Regions from separate parts of the Streptomyces sp. NPDC034111 genome, predicted to be linked through region 1. Evidence: riboswitches for the same ligand, from Rfam matches in the RefSeq annotation. Region 1 holds a riboswitch; each other region holds the start of a gene.
The links. Region 1 has a riboswitch for S-adenosylmethionine ahead of ACZ55A_RS33370 (amino acid ABC transporter permease). Riboswitches for the same ligand answer to the same signal wherever they lie in the genome.
Positions count from the first base shown of each region.

Region 2: it holds a riboswitch for S-adenosylmethionine, as region 1 does, so the genes downstream of both, thrC (threonine synthase) here and ACZ55A_RS33370 (amino acid ABC transporter permease) in region 1, are expected to answer to the same signal.
Region 3: it holds a riboswitch for S-adenosylmethionine, as region 1 does, so the genes downstream of both, ACZ55A_RS01685 (aminotransferase class V-fold PLP-dependent enzyme) here and ACZ55A_RS33370 (amino acid ABC transporter permease) in region 1, are expected to answer to the same signal.

Region 1 is NZ_JBVIST010000023.1:111,012-114,277, reverse strand. It holds gene ACZ55A_RS33380 (4Fe-4S dicluster domain-containing protein) at 1-169, opposite strand, end outside; gene ACZ55A_RS33375 (GntR family transcriptional regulator) at 216-1,007, opposite strand; SAM riboswitch class IV at 1,291-1,399, shown strand; gene ACZ55A_RS33370 (amino acid ABC transporter permease) at 1,735-2,784, shown strand; gene ACZ55A_RS33365 (amino acid ABC transporter ATP-binding protein) at 2,781-3,266, shown strand, end outside.
Region 2 is NZ_JBVIST010000003.1:427,598-430,863, reverse strand. It holds gene ACZ55A_RS11265 (alpha,alpha-trehalose-phosphate synthase (UDP-forming)) at 1-466, opposite strand, end outside; gene ACZ55A_RS11260 (glucosyl-3-phosphoglycerate synthase) at 570-1,535, opposite strand; SAM riboswitch class I at 1,725-1,869, shown strand; gene thrC (threonine synthase) at 1,887-3,188, shown strand; gene ACZ55A_RS11250 (MoaD/ThiS family protein) at 3,241-3,266, shown strand, end outside.
Region 3 is NZ_JBVIST010000001.1:374,294-377,559, forward strand. It holds gene ACZ55A_RS01675 (rhomboid family intramembrane serine protease) at 1-153, shown strand, start outside; gene ACZ55A_RS01680 (Lrp/AsnC family transcriptional regulator) at 150-431, shown strand; gene ACZ55A_RS01685 (aminotransferase class V-fold PLP-dependent enzyme) at 650-2,053, opposite strand; SAM riboswitch class IV at 2,244-2,361, opposite strand; gene trpD (anthranilate phosphoribosyltransferase) at 2,454-3,266, opposite strand, start outside.

The sequences.
Region 1 (3,266 bases):
ACGGCCCGCAGTACCAGCACTCGTCGACGTGCATGTACGCCTTGTCGGTGTCGGGGTTGATGGCGAGCGAGTCGAGCGGGCACATGTCGACGCAGAGCGTGCAGCCGTCGATGCACTTCGACCCGTCGATGGTCACGGGCACATCGGCCCGCTGCGGCACCAGCGCCATGGGGTGTACTCCTTGAGGACGAGCTGAATCGGGTGGGTCGGGCGGATCAGAGCGAGCGGTGCAGCAGCCCCCGCATGGTGATGCGGTCACCGCGGAAGCGGATGAACTCAAGGTCGACGGGGCGGCCGTCGGCCAGATGCGTCAGCCGCTCCAGCATCAGCACCGCCGCGCCGCGCGGTGCCTGGAGCACGGCCGCCGAGTGCGCGTCGGCGTTGACCGCCTCCAGGGTGATCTCGGCGGTGCCGAGCGGCTGTCCGGTGAGCTCCTCCAGCAACCGGAAGATGTCGGTGTTCTCCAGATCGGCGCCGAGCAGCCGCGCGCCGATGTCCAGGGGGAGGTATGTGAGGTCCAGCGACAGCGGCAGCCCGCCGAGCCTGCGCAGCCGCTCCACGTACAGCACCTCGCTGCCGTCCGGCACCCCCAGCCGCTCCGCCACACAGCCGGGGGCCACGACCGGCCCGACGGTCCGGACCTCGTTGCTGACGCTCCCGTGTTCATGCAGCGTCTCGGCCAGGCCCTGCAGGCGGTTCAGCTCATGCGGGTACTTCTCGGCGGCCACCATCGTGCCCACCCCCGGCACCCGCTCCACCAGCCCCTCGGCGCGCAGCAGATCCAGCGCCTGGCGGACGGTGTTGCGGCTGGCCCGGTAGTCGGCGCACAGGGTCCCCTCGTGCGGCAGCGCCCCGTCCGGGAAGGCTCCGCCGAGCACCTGGTGCCGCAGCAGGTCCGCGAGCTGCCGTGCCTGGTCCGCGCGCAGCCGCCGGCGCCGCGCGGCGGCCGCGGTAGGGCTCGTCGGGTCGGCTCCGTGCTGTTGGCGGAGGCGTTGGGCGGAAGGCATGGCAGGGACCGTAACCGCGTTTGCCGACCAGGTGTGTTGCCAGAGTATTGCGCCATGCCGTATGGCCACGGCGGGGCTGTGACCTGCGTAGATGCGCGTATCTGGGGGAGATCCGCCACATCGGACGCCTGGTTCACCTGATGGCGCGATCGGCCGCGGTTCCGGTTCACGCCCGGACCTTGCCGGCATCCCACCAGGTTCGTCCCGACTCGGTTTGTCGTCCCAGAGGTCGGGCAGGCTTTGACAACCATGTCCGGGATCTGCCTAACTTACGCCGCAGATCGGTCATGAGTGTCAGCGAGAAGCCCTGGCTTGCTGACCGGCAACCCTCGCGCCGCGGTGGGGTGCCCCAGGTGACGACCGGACCGGATGCCTTTCGGTAAGCGCGAGGCCCCCATGGGGCTGGAACAGTGACGGTGACGGAATGTACGCAGCTTTCGGGACGGCCGCATGGCGGCGTCGCGGCTGCCTGCTGCTGTGCGCGAACCGGTCTGTCGATCTGCTCCGCGTCAACAGCGCACTGTGTACCGGCACCTGTACCTGCCGTGCCTACTGCCGAGGCTGACGGCTTTCTGAATCTCTGATGCCACCGCTGTCGCGGTGTGCGCCTTCCTGCCCAGCCCCCGTTCCGCGTGTCCCGTGCGCATCGTCACGCAGGGTCCTGACGGCTCTGCGGTGCCGTTGCCGCATCCGTGGTCCGGGGTGTCCGAATTCGCTGGAGCCCTCCATGAGTGAATCCCCTGGCGCTGTGGTATCCCGCGCCTCAGCGCCTCCTGGCGAGGAGACCCCCGAACCCTCCTCCGAGCCTCGTACCGCATGCCTCGCCGAGGCCGAACGGCCGGGCGACGACACCGCACCGCGGCCACTGGCGGCACAGCGGGTGCTGCCGCTGCGCAGACCAGGCCGGTGGATCGCCACGGCGATCGTGCTGGTGCTGGTCGCCCAGATCGCCCACGGACTGGTGACCAACCCCTTCTATCAGTGGGACCGGTTCCAGTACTGGTTCCTGCGCCCGACGATCCTCGACGGTTTGCTCATCACCCTCGAAGTGACGGCGTACAGCGCCGTGCTCGGTCTGCTCGGCGGCATCCTGGTCGCCCTGGGCAGGCTCTCCCGTAGCCCGGTGCTGTGGGCGGTCAGCTGGACCTACACATGGCTGTTCCGTTCGGTTCCGCTGATCGTGGTGCTGCTGTTCCTCTACAACTTCAGCGCGCTGTACAAGACACTGAGCCTCGGGGTTCCGTTCGGGCCCGCCTTCTTCACCTTCGACGAGTCCCGGCTCGCCACCGACATCGTCGTCGCGGTCGTCGGACTCAGCCTGAACGAGGCGGCGTACGCGTCCGAAGTGGTGCGGAGCGGCATCCTCGCGGTCGACCAGGGGCAGCACGAGGCGGCATTGGCACTCGGTCTGCCGAAGAGCTACCAGTTCACGAAGATCGTCTTCCCGCAGGCCCTGCGCTCCATCACCCCGAACTACGTCAATCTCTTGATCAATCTGATCAAGAGCACCTCGCTCGTCTTCTACGTGTCGCTGCTCGATCTGTTCGGTTCCGCGCAGAGCATGGGCAGCACCTACCCGGGTGACATCGTCCCGCTGTTGCTGGTCGCCACCGTCTGGTACCTGATCCTCACGAGTGCGGTCTCCGTCGTCCAGTTCTATGTCGAGCGGTACTTCTCCCGGGGCGCAACGCGCACCCTTCCGCCGACGCCGTTGCAGAAGCTGCGGACGGGGCTGCGTGATCTGCGGGCCCGAGCCCGGAGGGAGGCGGCGATATGACCACGGACACCACCGAGATCAGCGAGCCGACCGACACCACCGAGATACGCCCGGCTGCCGTCGAGGTCCACGATGTGCACAAGTGGTACGGCGCCCACCGGGTGCTGGACGGCGTCGAGTTGACCGTGCGGCCGGGCGAGGTCACCGTGATCCTCGGGCCGTCCGGGTCCGGCAAGTCCACCCTGCTGCGGGTGATCAACCACCTGGAGAAGCCGGAGGTCGGGTACGTCAGCGTGAACGGTGAGCTGATCGGCGTACGCCGGCACGGCGAGCGCCGTGAGGCGGGGGTCCCCCCGGCCGAAGGCCGGGGGAGGCTCAAGGAGCTGAGCGAACGGGTCATCCTGGGCCAGCGCAGCCGGATCGGCTTCGTCTTCCAGAACTTCAACCTCTTCCCGCACCTGACCGCGCTGGACAATGTGGCCGCCGCTCCCGTGGCCACCGGGAAGCTGACCAAGCCCGAGGCCCAGGAGCTGGCCCGCGAA
Region 2 (3,266 bases), on a different contig from region 1:
CCGCGCCCTCGGCGGCCTCGTCGGCGAGTGCCTGTGCGAAGGCCTGGTTGTACGTCTCGTACGACGCCCACTGCGCACGGAACTCCGCACCGAAGGCCGGCTCCAGCGGTGTCTGGTAGAGCATGTGGTGGACGAACCACAGCACCGAGTTCGCGATGCCGTTGTAGGCCTCGGCATGCACCTGGGCCGGAATGTCCAGCATCCGGACGCGCTGCCCACCGGTGTCACCCGGGTCCAGCGCACCCCCGGTCCGCCGCACCGCCTCCCGGTCGCCGTCCCCCAGCGCGGCGCACACCCACACCGCGTCGGTCTCCGGCCCGATCGCCGACAGCCCGGACACCAGCCCCCCACCGCCCCGCTTGGCGACCAGCGCCCCGCCCTCCCCCAGGGCGTACGACACCGGCCCGCGGTTGGACGCGACAAGAACCTGGGCACCTGCCTGGACCACATTGCGCTCGGAGACCATGACGCGACATTAACCCGCAACAGATCCGTGCAAACGTACGGAGACGGGCCCTGGGCCCTGCCCGAGGACGACTGCGACGCCTGGGAGGGGAAGTCGGCGCGGCTCAGGCCGCGCGGCGGGCCGTGTACTCGGGGATTTCGGTCATCGGGGGGCGTTCCTCGGTGTCGACGTCCGTGGTGCGGGGGACGAAGCCGGTTTCGCCGCGGTCGAACTGGGTGAGCCGGGGACGGACCAAGTGGCCGCGGGTCAGGCGGAGTTGGGCGGTGCGGTAGATGGCGGCGGCCATTCGGCCGAGGGCCTGGCCGTCCTGGTGGCGGTGTTTGCGTACGCCGACGTCCACCTGGGCGAGGGCGTCCAGGCCGACGGTGTGCAGGGCGTCGACGAGCAGGCCGAGCTCGACGCCGTAGCCGACGGGGAAGGGCAGTCGCTCCAGGAGGGTGCGCCGGGCGGCGTACTCGCCGCCCAGGGGCTGGACGAAGCCGGCCAGCTGCGGCCAGTGGAGGTTGAGCAGGGGGCGGGCCACCAGCTCGGTGACCCGGCCGCCCTGGCCGGCGGCGGCGCCCTGGGCGCCGCCCGTCTCCAGCGGGCGGTCGTACATCGCCTTGACGAACTGGATGCCGGGGTCGGTCAGCAGCGGGCCGACGATCCCGGAGACGAAGGTGGCGGAGAATTCGCGCAGGTCGGCATCGACGAAGCAGATGATGTCGCCGGTGGTGACCAGAAGGGAGCGCCACAGCACCTCGCCCTTGCCGGGCAGTGCGGGCAGCCGGGGCAGGATGCTGTCGCGGTGCACGACCCGGGCGCCGGCCGCCGCCGCGACCTCGGCGGTGCGGTCGGTGGAGCCGGAGTCCAGCACCACCAGCTCGTCGACCAGGGGGGCGGCGTCGGTCATCAGCTCGGCGCGGATCGTGGCGACGATCGCGCCGACCGTGGCCTCCTCGTCGAGTGCGGGCAGTACGACGCTGACCGTACGGCCCGTCTGGCGCTTCGCCTCCAGCAGCTGCTCCAGCGGGCGGTCCGCGGCGGACCAGGAGCGGCTGCTCAGCCAGCGCTCCACCTCTTCCAGCACGTCTACGACTCCTCGGTGGCCGCCCGGGCGGCGGACGGTACGTGTTCCATCGGGTTGTGATCCATCTCGCGGTGCGGACGACTATCTCAACTGTCAGCCCCTTCGGTTACAGTCTTGAACAACGCGGATGACCGTCGCATGTCGGGGTCACCGCGCCATAAACGCCTGGGTTTCGGCCCAGCGCCATACCGCTCATCCAGAGGGGCAGAGGGATACGGCCCGTTGAAGCCCCGGCAACCCTCCAGCCGGTCTCCGCGTACAGCGCGCGAGGCTCCCGGCTAGGGAAGGTGCCAAATCCGTCTCGCGACGAGATGCGCCGCGAGGAAGATGAGGAGAAAGGGCCTCGCCTCCATGGCTGTGCACAGCACCGAAGTCACCGAAACCGCCGCGAACGCTCCCACCGTCGCCCTGGGCCCCGCCGTCGCGCTGTCCTGCCGGGAGTGTGGTGAGCGCTTCGATCTGGGTCCGATCTTCGCCTGCGCGAGCTGTTTCGGGCCGCTCGAAGTCGCCTACGACCTGCCGAGCGGCGACCCCGAGCGCCTGAAGAAGCAGATCGAGGCCGGTCCGGACAACATCTGGCGCTACGCACCGCTGCTGCCCGTCCCCGCCGACGTGGCCGACAAGCCGAACCTCAACCCCGGCTTCACCAAGCTCGTCAAGGCCGACCGGCTCGCCGCCGAGCTGGGCGTCACCGGCGGTCTCTACGTCAAGGACGACTCCGGCAACCCGACGCACTCCTTCAAGGACCGCGTCGTCGCGATCGCCGTCGAGGCCGCCCGTGCCTTCGGTTTCACGACCCTGTCCTGCTCCTCCACCGGCAACCTCGCCGGTGCGGTCGGCGCCGCGGCCCGCCGGGCCGGCTTCAAGTCCTGTGTCTTCATCCCGCACGACCTGGAGGCCGGCAAGGTCGTCATGGCCGCGGTCTACGGCGGTGACCTGGTCGGCATCGAGGGCAACTACGACGACGTCAACCGCTTCTGCTCGGAGCTCATCGGCGATCCGCTGGGCGAGGGCTGGGGCTTCGTCAACGTCAATCTGCGCCCCTACTACGGCGAGGGCTCCAAGACCCTGGCATACGAGATCTGTGAGCAGCTGGGCTGGCGGCTGCCGGACCAGATCGTCGTCCCGATCGCGTCCGGCTCGCAGCTGACGAAGATCGACAAGGGGCTCAAGGAGCTGATCGCCCTCGGCCTGGTCGAGGACAAGCCGTACAAGATCTTCGGTGCCCAGGCGGAGGGCTGCTCGCCGGTGTCGACGGCGTTCAAGGCCGGGCACGATGTGGTGCGCCCCCAGAAGCCGAACACCATCGCCAAGTCGCTGGCGATCGGCAACCCGGCCGACGGCCCGTATGTGCTGGACATCGCGCGCCGTACGGGCGGTGCGGTCGAGGACGTCAACGACGAGCAGGTGGTCGACGCGATCAAGCTGCTGGCGCGGACGGAGGGCATCTTCGCGGAGACCGCGGGCGGGGTGACCGTCGGCGTGACCAAGAAGCTGATCGAGGAGGGTCTGCTCGACCCGTCCCTGACCACCGTTGTCCTCAATACGGGTGACGGTCTCAAGACGCTGGACGCCGTTGCGCCGACCACCGGGCCCACGGCCACGATCCGGCCGAACCTGGATGCGTTCCGCGCGGCCGGCCTGGCCGGCTGAGCCGCAGCGCCCGAACCCGTAGACCCGTAACCCCTGTCCGGAAGGCAGAACCATGAGCGTCAAGGTCCGCATCCCCAC
Region 3 (3,266 bases), on a different contig from region 1:
CAGGACGACCCGCACGGTCCTGGCGTCGCCTACCTCGCGCATGTGGTCGGCTTCGTACTCGGCTTCCTGTACGCGTGGCTCCGGTACGGGAGGGATAGTGTGGGGGCCACCAGGGCGAACGACCGGGCGACCGAGGGAGAGAGCCAGCCGTGATCACGTCGATCGTGCTCATCAAGACCAGCGTGGACCAGATCCCGGAGATCGCCGAGAAGATCGCCGCGCTGGAGGGCGTCAGCGAGGTCTACTCGGTCACCGGCGCACACGACCTGATCGCCATGGTCCGGGTCGCCAAGCACGACGACCTCGCGGACGTCATCCCCGGCCGGATCAGCAAGATCCCCGGCGTCGCCTCGACGGAGACGCATATCGCGTTCCGGACGTACTCGCAGCATGATCTTGAGGCGGCATTTGCCATTGGGCTGGACGCCTAGCCCCCACGTTTTCGGCTGTCCCGCCGTGGTGGTTGTTCGCCGTTGCGCCTGCGGCGGGCCAGGTGGTTGTCGGGTGCGGTGACGGACCTCCGGGGCCTGGTGTGTGGACTGCTTCGCTTTACGTCCACACACCAGGCCCCTCCGACCCGTCCCCTCCCGTTGTGGGAAAGGAAAGGGCCGGTGGGGGTGCGGGGTCACGCCTGGAGCGGGGTCTCCCGTCAGGAAGACACGGAGGGGACACAACGGCCGTCCTCCGTACGGTAGTTCCAGCGGGCGCCGTCGGTGACCAGTTCCTTGACGGCGCTGAGGAAGCGGTCGACGTGCTCGTCGGGGGTGCCGGCGCCGAAGGAGACCCGGATGGCGTTCAGGGTGGGGGTCCCCCCGGACGAAGTCTGGGGGAGTTCGCCGGGGGCCGCGTCGGGGGCGCCGCACTCCCCCGGGTCCTGCGGGTTGCTGCCCAGGAGGGTGCGGACGAGCGGGTGCGCGCAGAACAGGCCGTCGCGGACGCCGATGCCGTACTCGGCGGAGAGGGCGGCCGCGAAGTGCGAACTGTTCCAGCCCTCGACGACGAAGGAGAGGACGCCGACGCGCGGCGCTTCGTCGCCGAAGAGGGAGAGGACGCGGACCTCGGGGACCTCGGCGAGGCCCTCGCGGACCCGGGCGATCAGCTCCTGCTCGCGGGCGACCAGGGTGTCGAAGCCGGCCTCGGTGAGCGCCTGGCAGGCGGAGGCGATGGCGTAGGCGCCGATGACGTTCGGCGAGCCGGCCTCGTGCCGGGCGGCGGTGGTGTGCCATTCGACGTCCACCCCGCCGTCGGTGAGCCGGGAGACCTTACGGCTGGCGCCGCCGCCCGCCAGGTACGGCTCGGCGCTCTGCAGCCAGTCCGCGCGGCCGGCCAGCACCCCGGCGCCGAACGGTGCGTACAGCTTGTGGCCGGAGAAAGCGACCCAGTCGACGTCCAGTTCCGCCAGGTCGACGGGGTGGTGCGGGGCGAGCTGCGCGGCGTCGAGGACGATCCGGGCGCCGTGGGCGTGGGCCGCGGCGGCCAGCTCCTGTACGGGCCAGAGCTCACCGGTCACATTGGACGCACCGGTGACACAGACCAGCGCCGGCCCGTAAGGCTCGCGCCCGGCCAGCGCCTTCTCCAGGGTGTCCACGGCCTGCTGAGGCGTACGCGGCGCGTTCAGGTACGTCACCGCGAGGTCGGCGCGCTGCTCCCAGGGCAGCAGGGACGCGTGGTGCTCGGTCTCGAAGACGAACACCCGGGTGTTCTGCGGGAGTACGGCGGCCAGGAGGTTGAGGGAGTCGGTCGTGGAGCGGGTGAAGACGACCTGGTCCTCGGCGCGACAGCCGAGGAAGTCGGCGATCGTGCGGCGGCTGTTCTCGAAGAGGTCGGTGGAGAGCTGCGAGAGGTATCCGGCGCCACGGTGCACGCTGCCGTAGTACGGGGCGTAGGCGGCCACGTCGTCCCAGACCCGCTGGAGCGCCGGTGCGCTGGCGGCGTAGTCCAGCGCGGCGTAGTCGACCTCGCCGCCGGTCACCAGGGGGACCAGGACGTCCCGGCCCAGAACCGGCAGCGGGGCACAGACGGAGGGGTCGGCGGCAACGGCGGAAACAGACATGGCGAACTCCCGTAAGAGGTAAGCGAATTCGCTGCGGCGCGGGTGCATGAGGGGGCGCGGAAATGCCCGGGGCCGAGAGGCGGTGGGGCCGCAGCGTGAAGGAAAAGGGTGCGGAAAAGGGGCCGTTGGGCCCTATCGCATTCGCTGATTCACGGAAGTTCTCCCTCGGGGACCAGGATCCCTGGCGAGGGATCCGCGCTTGCCGCAGACCTCGCTGCCTGCGGCCTGGTCATCACCCGGGGCACCCCGCCACGGAAGGAGGGTTGCCGGACAGCGGGCCGGGGCCTGTGTCGCTGTCACTCGTGACCTGCGCAGCATCATGCCACAAGAGCATTTACGCGCAAGGGCTCAGTCCATATGACGGACTGAGCCCTGCGTCACACGCTGCGTCACCGGGCGCTCAAACGTTGCTGGCCGCCACCCAGCGCTCCAGCGCCCGCTTGGCGGCGCCGGAGTCGAGCGAGGCGGCGGCCTTGTCGATACCGGCCCGGATCTGCTCCGCCAGGGGTGCGTCGGACGGCTCCAGGGCGACCAGGGCCGCCGCGGAGTTCAGCAGCACCGCGTCGCGCACCGGGCCGGTCTCGCCCTCCAGCAGACGGCGGGCGACATCGGCGTTGTACGAGGCGTCCGCGCCGCGCAGCGCCTCCACCGGGACGAGGGAGATGCCGACGTCGCGCGGGTCGAAGGCCTCCTCGCGCACCGTGCCGTCCCGCACGATCCACACCCGTGAGGTCGCGGTGGTGGTCAGCTCGTCGAGGCCGTCGTCGCCGCGGAAGACCAGTGCCGAGGAGCCGCGTTCGGCGAGCACCCCGGCCAGGATCGGCGCCATCCGGGCGTCCGCGACGCCGGTCGCCTGGGCACGGACCTTGGCGGGGTTGGTCAGCGGGCCCAGCACATTGAACGTCGTACGGATGCCGAGCTGGCCGCGGGCGTTGGCGACGTGCCGCAGCGCGGGGTGGAACTTCACGGCGAAGCAGAAGGTGATGCCCGCTTCCTGGGCGACCTCGGTGACCCGCTGCGGGGTGAGGTCGAGGTTGACGCCGAGCTTCTCCAGGACGTCGGAGGCGCCGCTGGCGGAGGACGCGGCGCGGTTTCCGTGCTTGACGACCTTGGCGCCGGTGCCGGCGACGACGATCGAGGACATCGTGGAGATGTTGACGGTCTTGGCGCCGTCGCCGCCGGTGCCGACGATGTCGACGCTGGGCCCGGGGAC